3 regions of the Pseudolysinimonas kribbensis genome follow, and region 1 is predicted to be linked to each of the others. Evidence: predicted binding sites of a transcription regulator. Region 1 holds the regulator's gene; each other region holds the start of a gene.
What was found. Region 1 encodes HrcA, which represses chaperone genes, less so after heat shock. Its sites were predicted from a motif close to TTNGCACTCGNNNNNNNCGAGTGCNAA; they were not measured.
Positions count from the first base shown of each region.

Region 2: the regulator HrcA is predicted to act here: its motif matches at 2,203-2,229, upstream of ABD285_RS05295 (Hsp20/alpha crystallin family protein).
Region 3: the regulator HrcA is predicted to act here: its motif matches at 1,666-1,692, upstream of groL (chaperonin GroEL).

Region 1 covers NZ_BAAAQO010000004.1:551,273-557,191, forward strand. Annotated here, with positions in the region: gene ABD285_RS13235 (phosphotransferase) at 1-2, opposite strand, end outside; gene ABD285_RS13240 (16S rRNA (uracil(1498)-N(3))-methyltransferase) at 1-697, opposite strand, end outside; gene dnaJ (molecular chaperone DnaJ) at 862-1,974, opposite strand; gene hrcA (heat-inducible transcriptional repressor HrcA) at 1,982-3,004, opposite strand; gene ABD285_RS13255 (DUF4870 domain-containing protein) at 3,210-3,620, shown strand; gene hemW (radical SAM family heme chaperone HemW) at 3,680-4,891, opposite strand; gene ABD285_RS13265 (amidohydrolase family protein) at 4,976-5,919, opposite strand, start outside.
Region 2 covers NZ_BAAAQO010000002.1:939,702-945,620, reverse strand. Annotated here, with positions in the region: gene ABD285_RS05315 (fatty acid desaturase family protein) at 1-352, opposite strand, end outside; gene ABD285_RS05310 (flavin reductase family protein) at 476-1,003, opposite strand; gene ABD285_RS05305 (DUF2277 domain-containing protein) at 1,180-1,473, shown strand; gene ABD285_RS05300 (hypothetical protein) at 1,549-1,722, opposite strand; gene ABD285_RS05295 (Hsp20/alpha crystallin family protein) at 1,722-2,147, opposite strand; gene ABD285_RS05290 (cation:proton antiporter domain-containing protein) at 2,392-3,849, shown strand; gene ABD285_RS05285 (DUF7507 domain-containing protein) at 4,003-5,919, shown strand, end outside.
Region 3 covers NZ_BAAAQO010000001.1:11,360-17,278, forward strand. Annotated here, with positions in the region: gene groL (chaperonin GroEL) at 1-1,622, opposite strand, end outside; gene ABD285_RS00065 (LytR C-terminal domain-containing protein) at 1,767-2,339, opposite strand; gene ABD285_RS00070 (DUF3263 domain-containing protein) at 2,344-2,652, opposite strand; gene msrB (peptide-methionine (R)-S-oxide reductase MsrB) at 2,761-3,195, shown strand; gene ABD285_RS00080 (nitroreductase family protein) at 3,192-3,743, shown strand; tRNA gene ABD285_RS00085 (tRNA-Thr) at 3,972-4,045, opposite strand; gene ABD285_RS00090 (DsbA family protein) at 4,060-4,980, opposite strand; gene ABD285_RS00095 (ABC transporter ATP-binding protein) at 5,194-5,919, shown strand, end outside.

The sequences.
Region 1 (5,919 bases):
ACCGGCCCAGGCGCGCGTTCAGAACGGCGAGCGCGGCGGGCCCGGCCGTCGAGGTGCGCAGCACCTCCGCACCGAGCCGCACGGGCATGCCGAGCGCGAGTTCTCTCGCGGTGAGGCCCCCTTCCGGACCGACCACGAGCGTCACGTCGCCCTGCGCCGGCAGCTCGACCGCGGTCAACGCCCGGTCGGCGGCCGGCTCGAGCACGAGCACGAGCCCCGGCAGCGGCGACCCGAGCGGCAGCACCTCGGGAACCCGCGACCGGATCGACTGCTTCGTCGCCTCGCGCACGATCGCCGCCCAGCGCTCCCGTCCCTTCGCCGCCTTCGGACCGTCCCAGCGCGACACCGACCGGTCGGCCTGCCAGGGGATCACGCCGCTCACGCCGAGCTCGGTCGCCGCCTGGATGGCGAGCTCGTCGCGGTCGCCCTTCGCGAGAGCCTGGGCGAGCCAGAGCCGCGGCTCGGGCTCCGGGTCGTGCTGCACGTCGTCGACCTCGATGCTGAGCTCACCGGAGGCGACGTCGACGACGGGACCCCGCACCACGAACCCGGCGCCGTCGGCGATGGCGAGCCGCTCCCCCGGGCGCACGCGCGCGACGGCGATCGCGTGCCGCGCCTCGTCACCCCGCAGGCGCACGCGGGCGCCGACCTCGGCATCCGCCGGCTCCAGGTCGGGATCCAGGTACAGGGAGGCCACGTCTCCACCCTCCCACTCGCGGGCGACGCTCGAGTCATCCCTTCCGAAATGCAGGAGGGAAGGCACCCGGATGCCGTGTCCGCGGGCGGTCAGCCGCTTGCAGGGCGCGCCGCTCCTGCATTTCGGAATGGGAACCGGATCGCGGCGGCGTCGGGCGTGCGGCGTCAGATGTTGAGGAAGCGGTCGCGCAGCTTCGCGAACAGGCCCTGCTGGAAGGTCGAGAACTCGGGAGGCACCGGGCGCCGCGACGCCGCGAACTGCTTCATGAGCTCCTGCTCCTTGCTGTTCAGCCGCACGGGAGTGACGACCTGGATGCCGACCTTCAGATCGCCCCGCCCGCCGCCGCGCAGCCGGGTGATGCCACGATCCTTGACCGTGACGATGTCGGCGCTCTGGGTGCCCGGCTTCACCTCGACCGAGACCTCGCCGTCGAGCCCCTGCAGCGTCGCGGTGGTGCCGAGCACGGCATCCGTCATCTGCACCTCGAGCGTCGCGAGCAGGTCGTCGCCGCTGCGGCTGAACGTGTCGTGATGCTTGACCTTCACCTCGAGATAGAGGTCGCCGTTCGGGCCGCCGGCGGGGCCGGCCTCGCCCTCGCCGGGCAGGTGCAGCCGCAGCCCCGTGTCGACGCCGGAGGGCACGTCGACGTGCACGGTGCGCTTGGCCCGCACGCGACCCTGGCCGGCGCACGTCGGGCACGGGTTCGGGATCACGGTGCCGTAGCCGCGGCACGTGCCGCACGGCGACGACGTCATGACGTTGCCGAGAAGCGAGCGCACGGTGCGCTGGATCGACCCCGTGCCGCCGCAGATGTCGCAGGTCACCGGCTGGGTGCCGGGCGCGCAGCACGAACCGGAGCAGGTCGGGCAGACCACGGCCGTGTCGACCTCGAACTCGCGCGCGACGCCGAACACGACGTCGGCGAGCTCGACCTCGATGCGCAGCAGGGCGTCCTGACCCCGCTCGCGGCGCGATCGCGGCCCGCTCGAGCGCTGCTGCGCCGCGCCGAAGAACGTCTCGAAGATGTCGCCGAACCCGAAGCCTCCGCTGGCGCCGCCGCTGAACGGGTTGCCGGACCCGCCGAGGTCGTAGCGCTCGCGCTGCTCCGGATCGCTCAGCACGTCGTACGCGTGCGTCACGCCCTTGAAGCGCTCGGACGCCTCCTCGCTCGGATTGACGTCGGGATGCAGCTCCCGTGCAAGCCGGCGGTACGCCTTCTTGATCTCCTCGGGGCTCGCATCGCGAGAGACGCCGAGGGTCTCGTAGTGGTCAGCCACGCGTTATCTAGTCCTCACCGAGCAGCCGGCTGAGATACCGCGCGACCGCGCGGACGGCTGCCATGTTGTTCGAATAGTCCATGCGGGTCGGGCCGAGCACCCCGAGGTGCGCGACGCTGCCGCCGGATGCCGTATACCCGCTCGCGACCACGCTCGCCTCGCCGAGGCCGTACCCGGCCATCTCCCGGCCGATGCGCGTCTGCACCGCGTCGTCCTCGAGCTCCATCTCCGAGAACAGGTGCAGCAACGTGACCTGCTGCTCGATCGCCTCGAGCACGGGGAAGATGCTGCCGGTGAAGTCGCCCTCGGTGCGGGCGAGGTTCGCGGCCCCCGCCATCACCAGGCGGTCCTGCCGGTTGGCGGCGACCTGCTCGCCGAGGCTGCCGACCACGGCGTTGACGACGTCGGCGCGCTCGGGCGGGAAGGCATCCGGGAGCGCGTGCAGCCGACCCGCGGCCTCGGCGAGCGCGAGCCCGCCCAGCTGCTCGTTGAGGCGCTCGCGCAGCGCGGCGACGCCCTCCGCGTCGAGCGGCTGCGGCACCTCGACGAGGCGCTGATCGACCCGACCGGTGTCGGTGATCAGCACGGTCATGAGGCGGGTGGGCGCGAGTCCGACCACCTCGATGTGCCGCACCCGGGCGCTGCCGAACGATGGGTACTGCGCGAGCGCGACCTGGTTCGTGAGCTGCGAGAGGGTGCGCACGGTGCGCGCGAGCACGTCGTCGAGGTCGACCGCGTCGCCGAGGAACGTCTCGATCGCCGTGCGCTGCGCGTTCGTCAGCGGGCGCAGCTCGGTCAGCTCGTCGACGAAGACGCGGTAGCCCTTGTCGGTCGGCACCCGCCCGGACGAGGTGTGCGGGGCCGCGATGAGCTCCTCCTCCTCGAGCAGCGCCATGTCGTTGCGGATGGTCGCCGACGAGACCCCGAAGGCGTGCCGCTCGACGATCGACTTCGACCCGACCGGTTCACGGGAGGCGACGTAGTCCTGCACGATGACCCGGAGCACTGCGAGTCCGCGTTCCGAGACCATGGCCACCGCCCTCCATCGCTTAGCACTCGACGATACCGACTGCCAATCGTAGCCGCAGGCGCGTGACGAAATCGTTGCCTCGCCGTTCCCGGTGCCGCTATCTTGTGGTCGTGCTTGTGCCGCTCCCCACGGGACGCGACGAGCGCGAGCCCGTGCACTTTCCCCGCTGTCGAAGTCGACAGCACCCAACGAAAGGCAACTACCCATGACCGAGCCTGCCGCCCCTGCACCTCAGCCGCAGCCGGCTGCTCCGTTCTCGGAGGCCGAGGACAAGCAGTACGCCACGCTGGCGACGTTCCTCAACATCATCCTTCTCATCCCGGCGCTGATCTTCTACTTCGCGTTCAAGGACCGCGGTCCGCGCATCGCCGAGCAGAGCAAGGAGAACCTGAACTGGACGATCAACATCTCGGTGATCGTCGTCGCGGCCTGGATCCTCTCGATCTTCTTCGCCTTCATCCCGTTCGTCGGCTGGATCATCAGCCTCCTGCTCGGCCTCATCGCCTGGGCGGCGCTCATCGTCAACCTGATCTTCTCGATCATCGGCGGCGTGCAGCTCAGCGGCGGCCAGAAGACCAGCTACCGCTACCCCTTCGCGATCCGCGTCATCAAGTAGCGCGCGACGCTCGAGGCGCCGGGTCCTTCGGGGCCCGGCGCTTCTGCGCGCGGGGGGGGTCAGGTGAGGCGGCGCACTACGGCATCCGCGAGCAGCCGGCCCCGGCGGGTGAGCGCGACCCGACCGTCGATCGCCGTGCGACCGTCGACGAGTCCCTCCGCGATGAGCGCCGCGACCGCGGAGCGCCCGTTCTGCTCGAGCGCCTCGATCGGCAGCCCGTCGGCGATGCGCGTGCCCAGCAGGATGCGCTCGAGTCGCCGGGCGTCGTCGTCCAGCGTCTCGCGGCCCGCCGCCGGTGACGCTCCGCCCGCGATCCGCTCCGCGTACGCCGCCGGATGCTTGACATTCCACCAGCGCACCCCGCCGACGTGGCTGTGCGCGCCCGGGCCGACGCCCCACCAGTCCTGCCCCGTCCAGTAGGCGAGGTTGTGCCGGGAGCGATGCGCGGGGTCGGTCGCCCAGTTGCTCACCTCGTACCAGGCGAGGCCGGCATCCGTCAGCCGCTCGTCGGCGAGGTCGTACATGTCGGCCTGGAGGTCGTCATCGGGCTGGGCGATGCGCCCGCGCGCGATGTCGCGGTGCAGGCGCGTGCCGGGCTCGACGATGAGCGCGTACGCGCTCAGGTGATCCGGACGCTGCGCGAGCGCGAGGTCGATCGACGCGGCCCAGTCCTCGAGCGACTCCCCCGGCGTGCCGTAGATGAGGTCGAGGCTGACCTGCAGCCCGGCCTCGCGCGCCCACTGCACGACGAGGGGGATGCGCTCGGGGTCGTGCGTGCGGTCGAGGGTGGCGAGCACGTGCGGCACCGCCGACTGCATGCCGAAGCTCACGCGGGTGAAGCCCGCCTCGGCGAGCTGCGCGAGCGCGGCGGCGTCGACCGAGTCGGGGTTCGCCTCGGTCGTGACCTCCGCACCGGGGGCGAGCCCGAAGCGATCCCGGATGCCGGCCAGCATCCGGCCGAGGGCCTCGGCCGGCAGCAGGGTCGGCGTGCCCCCGCCGAAGAACACCGTCGCCGCGGGACGCGCCATCGCACCGAGCACCCGCTGTGCGAGGTCCAGCTCGGCGATCGCCTGACCGGGGTAGTCGCTCTGCCTGACCCCCCGGATCTCCTGCGCCGTGTACGTGTTGAAGTCGCAGTACCCGCAACGCACCCGGCAGAACGGCACGTGCACGTAGACGCCCAGATCGCGCTCGCGCCAGCCCGCGGCCGCCGATGCGGGCAGCATCCCATCGGCCGGGGCGGGATCCGCGATGGGCAGCGCTGACGGCATGACCCGATCCTCGCAGTTCCCGTCGGGCGCGGCTGAGCGGGTCCGGCCGGCGGCGGGCATCGCGCCGCCGACCGGACCGGCGCCCTAGTGGCCGTACCGGTGGAGCCCGTCCTCCCAGCCGCCGCGCGGTGCGGGCAGCACGCCCGCATCGTGCACGATGTCGCCGCCCACGATGGTGAGCACCGACTTCGTGCCGGTGATCTGCGACTCGGGCACCGAGAAGAAGTCGCGGTCGAGCACGGCGAGATCCGCGTGGTTGCCGACCTTGATCCCGTCGCCCAGGTCATCCTCCTGCAGGAACCACGAGGACGTCGAGGTGGCGAGACGGATGGCGTCGACGCGGCTGATCGCCTGCCCCTCGTTGATGAGGTCTCCGCGGAGGTTCTTGCCCGTGACCATCGTGTACAGGTTCAGCCAGGGGTTGATGACGGTGATGTCACCGCCGTCGGAGTGGTAGGCCGTCGGGATCCCGCTCGACAGGATCGTCCGGTAGGGCGGACCCTGCAGGGCGCCGCTGCGCACCGCACCCCAGCCGACCTTGAGACCGCCGCCGAGGCCCTTGAGCTTCTGCACGTACTCGGCGGTGATGAACGGCACATGCGCGACGACCCACCGCAGGTCCGTGATCGGGAACTCCTGGTTGACCTGGTTCCAGCCGTCGATGATGGCCTTGAAGTCGGCGGTCGTCAGCGAGTGGTTCTCATTGCGCCAGCGCGCCTTCGCGACCGCCCGCGTGCCCTCGAGCCAGACCGGCGTTCCCATGCCGGTGAGGCCGCCGGCCGTCCACTCGCCGATCGCACCGGTGCGGAGCATGTCGTTGCCGAAGAACGGGAACGAGTCCTTCAGCCGCTGCGTCAGTTGCGGCACCGAGGCATCCATGTCCTCCTCGGCGAAGTCCACGCGCAGGCGCACCGGCAGCTTCTGGGCCCGGTTCAGCGCGAGGAACGGCTTGTGCATCGTGTACTTGTTCTCGTTGAAGATGGCGCCGCTCGGCTCGTCGGTGTGGAAGGCGCCGGAGTCGAAGTGCG
Region 2 (5,919 bases), on a different contig from region 1:
ACCACTGGTAGCTCATGCCCACCATCGCCGTGCCGATGAACCGCCCGAGGCGGTCGTTCGCCGGCCCGGATGCGAGCACCTGGCGGTGCGCGGCCTCATGGGACAGGAAGGCGAACTGTGTGAAGATCAGCCCGAGTGCCGCGGCGATGAGCAACTGGTACCACGAGTCGCCCAGCATGACGAAGCCGGTGATGGCCCCGCCGAGCGCGACGAACAGCCCGCCGAGCAGGAGGGCGTAGAACCAGCGACTGCGGCGCAGCAGCCCCGTCTCGCGGACGACACGCGACATCGCGGCGAAGTTCGGGCCCGCGGCGGATGCCGAGATGGTGCGCGTGTACGAAACGGAGGACATGGCCTCTCCTGGGATCGAAGTCCGACTTCCCAGTCAGAGGTGCGGGCGACTCGCCCATCGAACAGATGGGTCGAATCTAGCCGGTTCGGCTGTGCGCCGACCGAACGCGGCGGTCCGCCGCGCCTACCGGTACCACTCCTCACCGATGGTGGCGAGCCGGGAGGGGTGCAGCCGCTCGCCGACGCCGTAGAAGTGCTGGAAGCTCATGATGAGCGGCCGCCATGCATCGGGGTCGACCCGCTGCATCCCCTCGTCGGAGCGGATGCGCGGATGGACGTGCGTGCGCACGATCTCGAGCTCCATCGGCCGCATCGAGTCGGCATCGGCGTCGGACCGGTGGTCGACCACCAGTCGCGCCTCGAGGTTGACCGCGCATTCGGCGACGCGGAACGGGTGCACGAGATCGGAGGGCACGGGAGTGAGCCCGGCGACACCGAACTTGTCGGGCTCGTACCGGTATCCGACAGAGGCCTTGCGCTCCGAGACCGGATTGCGGCCGGTCGTCAGCGCGAGCCGGTCGACGGCATCCACGAGGTCGGCGGAGGGCAGATTGATCACGCACTCGCCGGTCGCGCGGATGTTGAGCGCCGTCTGCGACCGCGGCGACATGCCGATGACGGCCCGTCGGCCGAGCCAGAAGATGCTCGACATCGGAGCGAGGTCGGGGTCACGGTGCTCAGCAGAGCGACCGGGGTGCCGAAGTAGAAGATCGCGGGGCTGATCACGTCGTGTGTTCGCACCTGTCGATCCTGACGATCGCCGGATGCCTGGGCTCGCGGGATTCGGACACGGCACCACGGCGCTCCTCACGGACTATGGTCGGCGGCATGTGCCGCAACATCCGGTGCCTCCACAACTTCGAGCCGCCGACCACCGATGACGAGGTACGGGAGGCCGCGCTCCAGTTCGTGCGCAAGGTCAGCGGGTCGACCCGGCCCTCCCGCGCGAACGCGGCGGCGTTCGAGCAGGCGATCGACGAGATCGCGCTCGCGACTCGCCGCATGCTCGAGCAGCTGGTGACGAGCGCGCCGCCGAAGAGCCGTGAGCTCGAGGCGATCAAGGGCCGCCGGCGGCACGAGAAGCGGATGGAGCGCGAGGTCAGGATCCGAACGGCGACCTGACGTCCGACGGCATCGATGAGCCCCGACCCGAGCCGAGGGGTCCCGGGCGCGAGGACGCGTCCGGGACCCGGTTGCTCAGGCGGCGCGCAGCGGCGGGCCTCCCGGGAAGCGCCCGGACCAGCCGGTGCGCGACGGCCGACGCTCCCCGAGCGGCGGCGTGAGCCGTCGTCCGAGGTTCGGAAGCCGCACCCCGGAGCCCTCGGAGCGGCGATCGCGCGGGTCCTGCGGCACGGCCACGAGCCGCCTCATCAGGCCCTCACCTGCTTCTGTTCCGCACCGCCCGCGGCGACGGCGATCTTGCGGGGCTTGGCGCGCTCGGCCATCGGGATGATGACCGACAGCACGCCGTGCTCGTAGTTCGCGGTGATCCGCTCCACGTCGACGCCGTCCCCGAGGGTGAACTGGCGCATGTAGGAGCCGTCGGGGCGCTCGTGGCTCAGCCACTGCACGCCGTCGTTCGCCGGCGTCCTGCGCTCCGCGCGGATGGTCAGCAGCTGGCCGTCCACGTCGAGGTCGACGCTGGCCGGATCGATGCCGGGGAGGTCGGCGGACAGCACGTACTGGTCGCCGTCACGGAACAGGTCGACGGGCATCAGGCGAGGAGTCAGGGCCGTGTCGAACACGCCGGACGCGAGGCGGTCGAGCTGGCTCAGAACATCGAACGGGTTGGACATGGATCTCTCCTTCCTCATCGGGTGCGGTCCCGGTCGAGGGGCCACGGAAGATGTATTAGCACTCTCCGCTGCCGAGTGCCAATAGTGTCGTGGGTGCTTTCGACATATCCGAAGGTGCCGTGCAGGCGGCCCGGAGTCCGGGCCCGACGATCCGCTCGTGCTCCGCCGGTGGACGCCCGGCTACGCTGGCCCCAGGTGCGCCGGGAAGTCTGGTCGGCTCCATCCCCGCACGCCCTGGAGCCGCATGACCGATCAGATCGCCTTCGCGCTCGTGGTGGCCGCCGTCGCCGCCGCCGTGATCCTCGCGGTGCTCTCCAACCGGCTGAGCCAGCGGCTGCGGATCCCGGCCCCGGCGTTCTTCCTGGTCGCGGCAGCCCTCCTCGCTCTGGCCCTTCCGCCCGTCGCGGAATCCGGACGACAGCTCGACGAGAAGGTCGTCAGCATCGCGCTCGCCTTCATCCTGTTCGACGGCGGCATGCACATCGGCTGGCGGCGCTTCCGCGGCTCGGCCGCGCCCATTCTCTGGCTCGGCATCGCCGGCACCGCCGTCACGGCCGCGGCAGTCGCCCTCGCCGCTCATCTCCTGCTCGGGCTCGATCTCACCGCGTCGCTTCTGCTCGGGGCTGCGCTCTCGCCGACCGACCCGGCCGTCGTCTTCTCCGTGCTGGGGCGCAAGGAGATCGGCGGCCGCACCGGCACGATCCTCGAGGGCGAGTCCGGCGCCAACGACCCGGTGGGGATCGCCATCATGGCCGCCCTGCTCGCCGCCACCGGCACGGGGTGGGGCGCCGTCGGCAGCGGGGTGCTCGAATTCCTGCTGCAACTGGGCATCGGCGCCGTGGTCGGCATCATCGGAGGGCTCGGCCTGCGACTGCTGCTGTCGCGCCTCACCCTCCCCAGCGAATCGCTCGCGTCGGTCTTCGCGATCGCCGCCGCCGGGCTGCTCTACGGTCTGGGCACCGCCGCCCACGGCTCGGGGTTCCTCGCCGTGTTCATCGCCGGGATCCTCATCGGCGACCTGCACGCGCCCTACAAGACGGAGATCACCCGATTCACCTCGGGCATCGCCAGCCTGGCCGAGATCGTCGCGTTCGCGGTGCTGGGGCTGACGATCCGGCTCGACGTCGTGCTCCGGCCGGAGGTGCTGGTGCCCGGACTCGCCATCGCGGCGATCCTGTCGTTCATCATTCGGCCGGTGCTGGTCGGTGCACTGAGCCTCCCGTTGCGCATCCGGTGGGGCGAGCGCGCGTTCCTGCTCTGGGCGGGGCTCAAGGGCGCGGTGCCGATCCTGCTCGGGCTGCTCATCGTGAGTGCCGACGTGCCCGGCGCGCAGACGCTATACGGGATCGTCTTCGTCGTCGTCCTGTTCTCCGTCGTGGTGCAAGGCGGACTCGTGCCGCTGCTGGCCCGAGCGCTCCGGGTGCCGATGCGCGAGGTGGAGGCGCGTCCCTGGTCGCTCGACGTCCGCTTCGCGGACCGGCCCACCGGCCTCGAGCGCCACACCGTCGAGTCGGGGTCGGCCGCCGACGGCGCCACGGTCGGCGACCTGTTCCCCGACGAGCTCGCCCGCGTGGCGCTCGCGAGCCGGGACGGACGCAGCCTGCCCGTCCGCTCCGGCACCCGGCTCCGATCCGGGGATGTCGTGCTCACCGACATCGACGACGGGCACGACATCACGGACCTCTTCACGCCCCGGGAGTAACCATGGGCGCCGGCCGCGCCGATCGCTATGCTGACGACTATTCGCGTGATCCACGGGTGTGGATGGGGCTGGGAGCGCCGAGTCGCGATTCGCAGGGGGATCCGAGTGACCGGTCTGTCCGTACCTGGTTCGAAGCAGGGCAGGCGGGGCCTGTTGCCGGCACTGCGATCGCTGCCGCTGCGTCTCGCTGCGGCGGCGGGCGCCGCCGCGTTGATCGCCTCCGGCCTGGCCCTGGGTCTGGTCGCCCAACCGGCGAGCGCCGCACCCGGGAACCCGGGGGTGCCGAGCGACGGAACCCTCGTCTACCAGGAGGACTTCCAGAATGCGCCGGTCGCGGGCGCAACCAGGATCGCCGGTTACACGAGCAGCAGCGGAGCGACCTACACGGCGGACCCCGTGTACCAGAACACCACGCTCTGCAACGGGCTGATCTTCGGCCACCAGGCGACCAACGCGGCCCTCGGGGCGCAGAGCTTCTGCGGCGCGTCGAGCGGATGGTGGCCGAGCGCGCGGACGATCCCGTCCGGCATCGGGCTCTACAACGGCATGACCGACCCGACACAGAACCTCGCGGTCGCCGACCAGACCGTCGGCGGCACGTCGAACAACTACACCGGCACGATGCTGCAAGGCAACGGGATCACCGTGCCCACCAGTGGCCGGTTCCTCACGTTCTCCGTTCAGGTCGGCAACCTCTGCTCCACCGGAGTACAGGCGCTCGATCGGTTCTACCTCCTCGACGGAGGCAGTGCCATCCCGCTGAACACGACCGACTACAACATCTGCGCCGACCCGAATCGGCGCAGCTTCGCCGTCGACGCAGCGACCGTCACCGTCGGCACGTTCACCGGCAACCAGTCCGCTCTGGTCACCAGCTCGACGATCGGATTCCGCCTCACCAACCAGCAGCCGTCCGGTTCCGGGAACGACCAGGCGTTCGACAACTTCAAGATCCTCGACGTGACCCCGCAGCTGGACAAGGCCTTCAGCCCCGCGATCGTTCCGACCGGGGGCGCGTCGGCCCTGACGTTCACGGTCACCAACACGAGTGAGCTCGCCGCGAAGAACGGCTGGTCGTTCACCGACGCGCTGCCGTCCGGCCTCCGGGTGGCGGCGGTGCCGGCGATCAGCACCACCTGCCCGTCCGGCGTGGTCACGGCCGCCGCGGGCAGCACGAGCGTCGCCGCGACGGGCGACCTCGCCGCCGGCATGGCGTCGTGCACCGTCACCGTGCAGGTCGCCTCCGCGACCACCGGGGTCGCCTATACGAACGGCCCCGGCAACGTGACGACGGTCGGGCTGAACCCGCCGGGATCGAGCACGGTGCATTTCGAGAGCCCGGCCCTCACGTTGGTGAAGCACGCCGGAACGCCGACGGATGCCAACGGCGACGGCATCACGAATGCCGGTGACACGATCGGCTACACCTTCACCGTCACGAACACCGGAGACGTGGCCCTGACCGACGTCGGCGTCACCGACGCCAAGGCCGGGCCGGTCACCTGTCCGAGCACGACGCTCGCACCCGGGGACACCGAGACGTGCACAGCGGACGCGCTCTACACGGTGACCCCGGATGATGTGGCGGCGCACGCGGTCGACAACACCGCGACGGCCCACGGCACCCCGCCGAGCGGCGTGGTCACCACCTCTCCGCCGTCGACGACGTCGACGCCCGCCGCCGACCCCGCTCCGGCGCTCACCGTCGTGAAGTCGGCCACGCCATCCGGAGACGCGACCTTCCAGCCGGGTCAGACGATCACCTACGACTTCGTGGTCACCAACACCGGCAACGTGACCATGAGCGACATCGCGATCGACGATTCCACCTTCACGGGCACCGGCTCGCTGCCGACGCCGACGTGCGCGCAGACGACCCTCGCGCCCGGGGAGCAGACGCTCTGCACCGCCGACTACACCCTCAGCGGTGGGGATGTGGACGCGGGCAGCGTCAGCAACACCGCGACGGTGACGGGCACGCCGCCAGGATCGGAGATCCCGGTCCCCTCGGAGCCGTCGACCATCGTCGTTCCCACGCCCGAGGCGCCCGGGATCACCCTGAGCAAGACC
Region 3 (5,919 bases), on a different contig from region 1:
ATGCCGCCCGTCGGGTCGCCACCGGCCTGGGCCGAGACCTTCTCGGGCTTGTCGGCGACGACGGCCTCGGTGGTGAGGAACAGGCCCGCGATCGACGCCGCGTTCAGCAGCGCGGAGCGGGTGACCTTCACCGGGTCGTTGATGCCGGCGGCCAGCATGTCGACGTACTCGCCGGTGGCCGCGTTGAGGCCGTGGCCGACCTCGAGGTTGCGCACCTTGTCGACGACGACGCCGGGCTCGAGACCGGCGTTCAGCGCGATCTGCTTGAGCGGCGCGTCGATGGCCACCCTGACGATGTTCGCGCCGGTCGCCTCGTCGCCCTTCAGGCCCTTGACGGCCTTCGAGTCGAACGCGGTCTTGCCGGCCTGGATGAGGGCCACGCCACCACCGGCGACGATGCCCTCCTCGACGGCGGCCTTCGCGTTGCGCACGGCGTCCTCGATGCGGTGCTTGCGCTCCTTGAGCTCGACCTCGGTGGCCGCGCCCGCCTTGATGACGGCGACGCCACCGGCGAGCTTGGCGAGGCGCTCCTGCAGCTTCTCGCGGTCGTAGTCGGAGTCGGTGTTCTCGATCTCCTGACGGATCTGCTTGACGCGGCCGGCGATCGCGTCGGCCTCGCCTGCGCCCTCGACGATCGTGGTCTCGTCCTTGGTGACGATGACCTTGCGCGCCTGGCCGAGCAGGTCGAGGGTCGCGTTCTCGAGCTTGAGACCGACCTCCTCGCTGATGACCTGGCCGCCGGTCAGGATCGCGATGTCCTGCAGCTGCGCCTTGCGGCGGTCGCCGAAGCCGGGGGCCTTGACGGCGACCGACTTGAAGATGCCGCGGATCTTGTTCACGACCAGGGTCGCGAGCGCCTCACCGTCGACGTCCTCGGCGATGATCAGCAGCTGCTTGCCCGCCTGGATCACCTTGTCGACGACCGGGAGCAGGTCCTTGATGTTCGAGATCTTCGAGTTGACGATCAGGATGTACGGGTCCTCGAACACGGCCTCCTGGCGGTCGGGGTCCGTGACGAAGTACTGCGACAGGTAGCCCTTGTCGAAGCGCATTCCCTCGGTCAGCTCGAGCGTGGTGCCGAAGGTGTTCGACTCCTCGACGGTGACGACGCCCTCCTTGCCCACCTTGTCGATGGCCTCGGCGATGAGCTCGCCGATCTCGGGGTCGGCGGCGGAGATGCTCGCGGTGGCGGCGATCTCCTCCTTGGTCTCGATCTCCTTGGCCGAGGCGACGAGCGACTCGACGACCGCGTTGGTCGCCTTCTCGATGCCGCGCTTCAGGCTGATCGGGTCCGCGCCGGCCGCGACGTTGCGCAGGCCCTCGCGCACGAGCGCCTGGGCGAGCACGACCGAGGTGGTGGTGCCGTCACCCGCGACGTCGTCGGTCTTCTTGGCGACCTCCTTGACGAGCTCCGCGCCGATCTTCTCGTACGGGTCGTCGAGTTCGATCTCCTTGGCGATGGAGACGCCGTCGTTGGTGATCGTGGGGGCGCCCCACTTCTTCTCCAGAACGACGTTGCGGCCCCGGGGACCGAGGGTCACGCGGACGGCGTCGGCCAGGATGTTGAGGCCGCGCTCGAGGCCGCGGCGGGCCTCTTCGTCGAAAGCGATGATCTTTGCCATAAGTGTGTGTCGTCCCTCCCGGACGTGGTTCCATGCACTGGATTTGGCACTCGAAACCAGCGAGTGCCAAAAGTCATTCTGGCACTCGGACATGGCGAGTGCAAGGCGAGGCGGATGCCCTCGGCGAACAGCGGCGCGGGAACCTCAGCCCTTGTAGTCCGAGCCCAGCACGACGGTGACCTTCGCGCCGGGGAACGCGTCGCTCAACTGCACCTGGCTCGTGCCGAGCGCCTTGGCGACACCGCGCGAGATGCCTTCGTACTGCGCGTCGGAGTAATACACGACCGTCGTCTTGATGCTCTCGCTCGACGCGTCGGCGAGCGTCGGCACCGGCCATCCCGCGGCCTTGATCGCGGCACCCGCCTTGTCGTCGAGCTGCGCGTCGGGCGTGCCGTTGAGCACCGAGATCGTGAGGGCGGCTGCGACATCGCTCGGCACATCGCTCGGCTCGGCGACCGGCGCCTCGGTCGGCGTGGCCGAGGCGCTCGCCGACGGGCTTCCCCCGTTGCCACCGACCAGCGGCAGGCTCGGCAGCTCGAACGACGGGTCGATCCGAGAGAGCACGAACAGCCCGACGATCACGAGCACCCCCGTGGCCAGCGCCGCCCAGGCGAACGCGATCCAGCCCCGGCCTCGGCGAGCGGGCGCACGATGCGCGCCGACCCGGCCGTCGCCGTCCGGCACATCGTCGAACTGGTCTCGGGGAAAGCTGGCCATCTGCCTAGGTGGTGTCCTCGCGGTGGTCGACACGGAAGGTCCGCGCGGCTCGAGCCCTGACCCGGGTGTCGCGCAGCCGCTGCAGGCGGCGGACGAGGATCGGGTCACGGCGCAGCGCCACCGGTGAGTCCAGCAGCGCGTCGAGCACCTGATAGTAGCGGGCGGCGCTGAGGCCGAACTCCTCGCGGATCGCCGCCTCCTTCGCGCCGAGGCGACCGCTCCAGCGCGCCTCGAAGTCGAGCATCCGGAGCCCCCGCTCGTCGAGACCCTGCTCGTCACCCTGCACGGGCGCGCGCTGCGGTTCGGCGGGCATGGCGCGATGCTAGGCCGGGGCAGCGCTGCGCAGCCGCAGCCTCGCCGGGTGGGAACGATTCGACCGCAGGAGCGGTTGAATGAAGACGACGCACGAATGGAGGGCCGCATGGCCATCGACGACACGACCACCACCGGGCATCAGGTCGAGAAGACCGACGCCGAGTGGCGCGAACAGCTCGATCCGGAGCGCTACGAGGTGCTCCGGCACGCCGCGACGGAGCGCGCATGGACCGGCGAGCTGCTCGACGAGCACCGAGCCGGCCTCTACACCTGCGCCGCCTGCGGGGCGGAACTGTTCAAGAGCGGCACCAAGTTCGACTCCGGCTGCGGCTGGCCGAGCTTCTACGACTCGGTGAACCCGGATGCCGTGGAGCTGCTCGAGGACCGCTCGCTCGGCGTCGTGCGCACCGAGGTGCGCTGCGCGACGTGCGGATCCCACCTGGGTCACGTCTTCGACGACGGATTCGGCACGCCGACGGGCCTGCGCTACTGCATGAACTCCCTGGCGCTCGGCTTCGCCGCGGACGAGCCCACCGCGTGAGCACGGGGCCGGTCGCCGAGGCCCTGCGCCGGAGACGGTCGCAGTCCAAGGTCAGCGACGCGGCGCCCACCTCGCGCGCTCTCCTGCCCCTGATCGAGGCGGCCGGCTCCGTGGCCGACCACTCGGGCCTGCGCCCCTGGCGGATCATCGCGCTGCGCGGCCACGCCCGGGATCGGCTCGGCGCGGCCATGGCCGAGGCGGCCGGCCTCGAGGGACATGCCGCCGAGAAGCTCGCCGCCAAGCCGCTGCGCGCGCCTCTGCTGCTCGCGATCGTCGTGAGCCCGCGGCCGAGCATCAAGGTGCCCGAGTGGGAGCAGGAGGCCGTCGCCGCCGGCGTGGCCCACGCACTGAGCCTCGTGCTCGACGAGGCCGGCTGGGGGGTCATGTGGCGCACCGGACTGCAGACCCGCAGCGAGCCGGTGGCCCGGATGCACGAACTCGCACCCGGGGAACGACTGCTGGGCTGGCTCTACGTCGGCGGACGCGACCGCGACAAGCGCGGGCGGCGCAAGCCGATCCACGCGAAGACGATGCTCACGACCCTCTGACCCTCGCGCGGGCCCGGCGCCCGCGCGCGGCCGGCGGAGCGGGCGCGCCGCAGGAGCGGCGGCGCGCAAGGCTAACCCAGCGAAGCCGGGCGCTCGCGCGCGGCCGGCGGAGCGGGCGCGCCGCAGGAGCGGCGGCGCGCAAGGCTAACCCAGCGAAGCCGGGCGCTCGCACGCGGCCGGCGGAGCGGGCGCGCCGCAGGAGCGGCGGCCCGCGCAAGGCTAACGGAGAGCCTCCTGTCGGATTCGAACCGACGACCTGCCGCTTACAAGGCGGCTGCTCTGGCCAGCTGAGCTAAGGAGGCGGGGCGGCGTCAGCCTACGGCGTCGGCGAGCTCGAGGCCCCGGCGCTGCCCGACGGGCTCGGCGTCGGGGTCGGCGACGGGCTGAACTCGTCGCCCGCGACCTCCTGCATGAACGCGGTGAAGTCCTGCGCGTCGAGGTTGCGGCCGTAGACGAACTGCTTGCCGTTGACCAGGATCGTCGGCGTCTGCTTGATCGAGGGCAGGTTCACCCCGGGCAGCGGACCGCTCAACGCCCGGGTGGTGGCGGACTGGACCCACGACCGGAAGCGGACGTTCTGCACGCACGTGCGCACCTCGGAGAGGTGATCGACCCCCGCCTGGTCCGCGCGTTTCAGCAGCTGGGCCGTCGTGAGCCCGGGACTGCTCTCCTTGGGTTGACGCCGGAAGAGCGCGACATTGAAGTCGAAGAAGTGGTCGGGGGAGAGCTCGGCCACGCACGCCGCTGCGTTCGCCGCCCGCAGCGAGTACTGGGTCCCATCCGACTTGGACGTCAGGATCGCGATCGGGTGGATCTCGACGGTCGCCGCCCCGGACTTCGTGAACGCCCGCAGCCGGGTGTCGTTGGTGCGCATGAACGCGCCGCAGTCCTGACAGAGGTAGTCGACGTAGATCTTGATGTCGAGCACCGTGCGGGGGTTCTTCTTGGAGGCGACCGGCTGCTCGCCGGGCTGGAGCGCCGCGGTCGGCTCCGCCTTCAGGCCCGCGCCGATCTTGACGCCGTCGCTGATCATGTTGAGCGGACCGCGGGCGGTGGGCCGGCTCAGCGAGACCAGCACGGTGGCCACGATCGCGAGGATGAGCACCGTGCCGAGCACGATGCTGCCGGTCACGATCAGCCGCCGCCGGCGATCCTGCTTGCGGTGCTGCTCCCGCAGCGCTCGCGCCCGCTCACGCGCCGCCTGGCGCGCGTCGGACGGGGCCGCGGGGTCACTCATCGATTCTCGTTCTGACTGCGTTTCGGGTTCGGGTCGGGCCCTGCGGTGGGAGGCCGCGACGATGCTAGGTGCCGAGCCTGGGAGCCTACCCGACCATGAGGGTCCGAACGACCTGTGGCATGATGACCCGGTGGCCGTCGGCGACGTCGGCCGCGCTTCCATTCACTACGGATCGTCCGGCACGTACCTGCCGGTGAAGGAGAACACACCCCCATGTCATCTGTCACATTCGACAAGGCGACGCGCATCTACCCCGGCACCAGCCGTCCGGCCGTCGACAAGATCGACCTCGAGGTCGCCGACGGCGAGTTCCTCGTCCTCGTCGGGCCCTCCGGCTGCGGCAAGTCGACCACGCTGCGCATGCTCGCCGGCCTCGAAGAGGTCAACGAGGGCCGCATCCTGATCGGCGACCGCGACGTCACCGACGTGCCGCCGAAGGATCGCGACATCGCGATGGTCTTCCAGAACTACGCGCTCTACCCGCACATGACCGTCGCCGAGAACATGGGCTTCGCGCTCAAGATCGCGGGCATCGGCAAGGAGGAGCGGGCCCAGCGCGTGCAGGAGGCCGCCAAGCTCCTGGACCTCGAGCAGTACCTCGGCCGCAAGCCGAAGGCCCTCTCCGGTGGTCAGCGTCAGCGCGTCGCCATGGGCCGCGCCATCGTCCGTCAGCCCCAGGTCTTCCTCATGGACGAGCCGCTGTCGAACCTCGACGCGAAGCTGCGCGTGCAGACCCGCACCCAGATCGCGTCGCTGCAGCGTCGCCTCGGCGTCACGACCGTCTACGTCACGCACGACCAGACCGAGGCCCTCACCATGGGCGACCGCATCGCGGTGCTCAAGGACGGCGTGCTGCAGCAGGTCGGCACCCCCCGCGACCTGTACGAGAACCCGACCAACGTCTTCGTGGCCGGCTTCATCGGCAGCCCGGCGATGAAC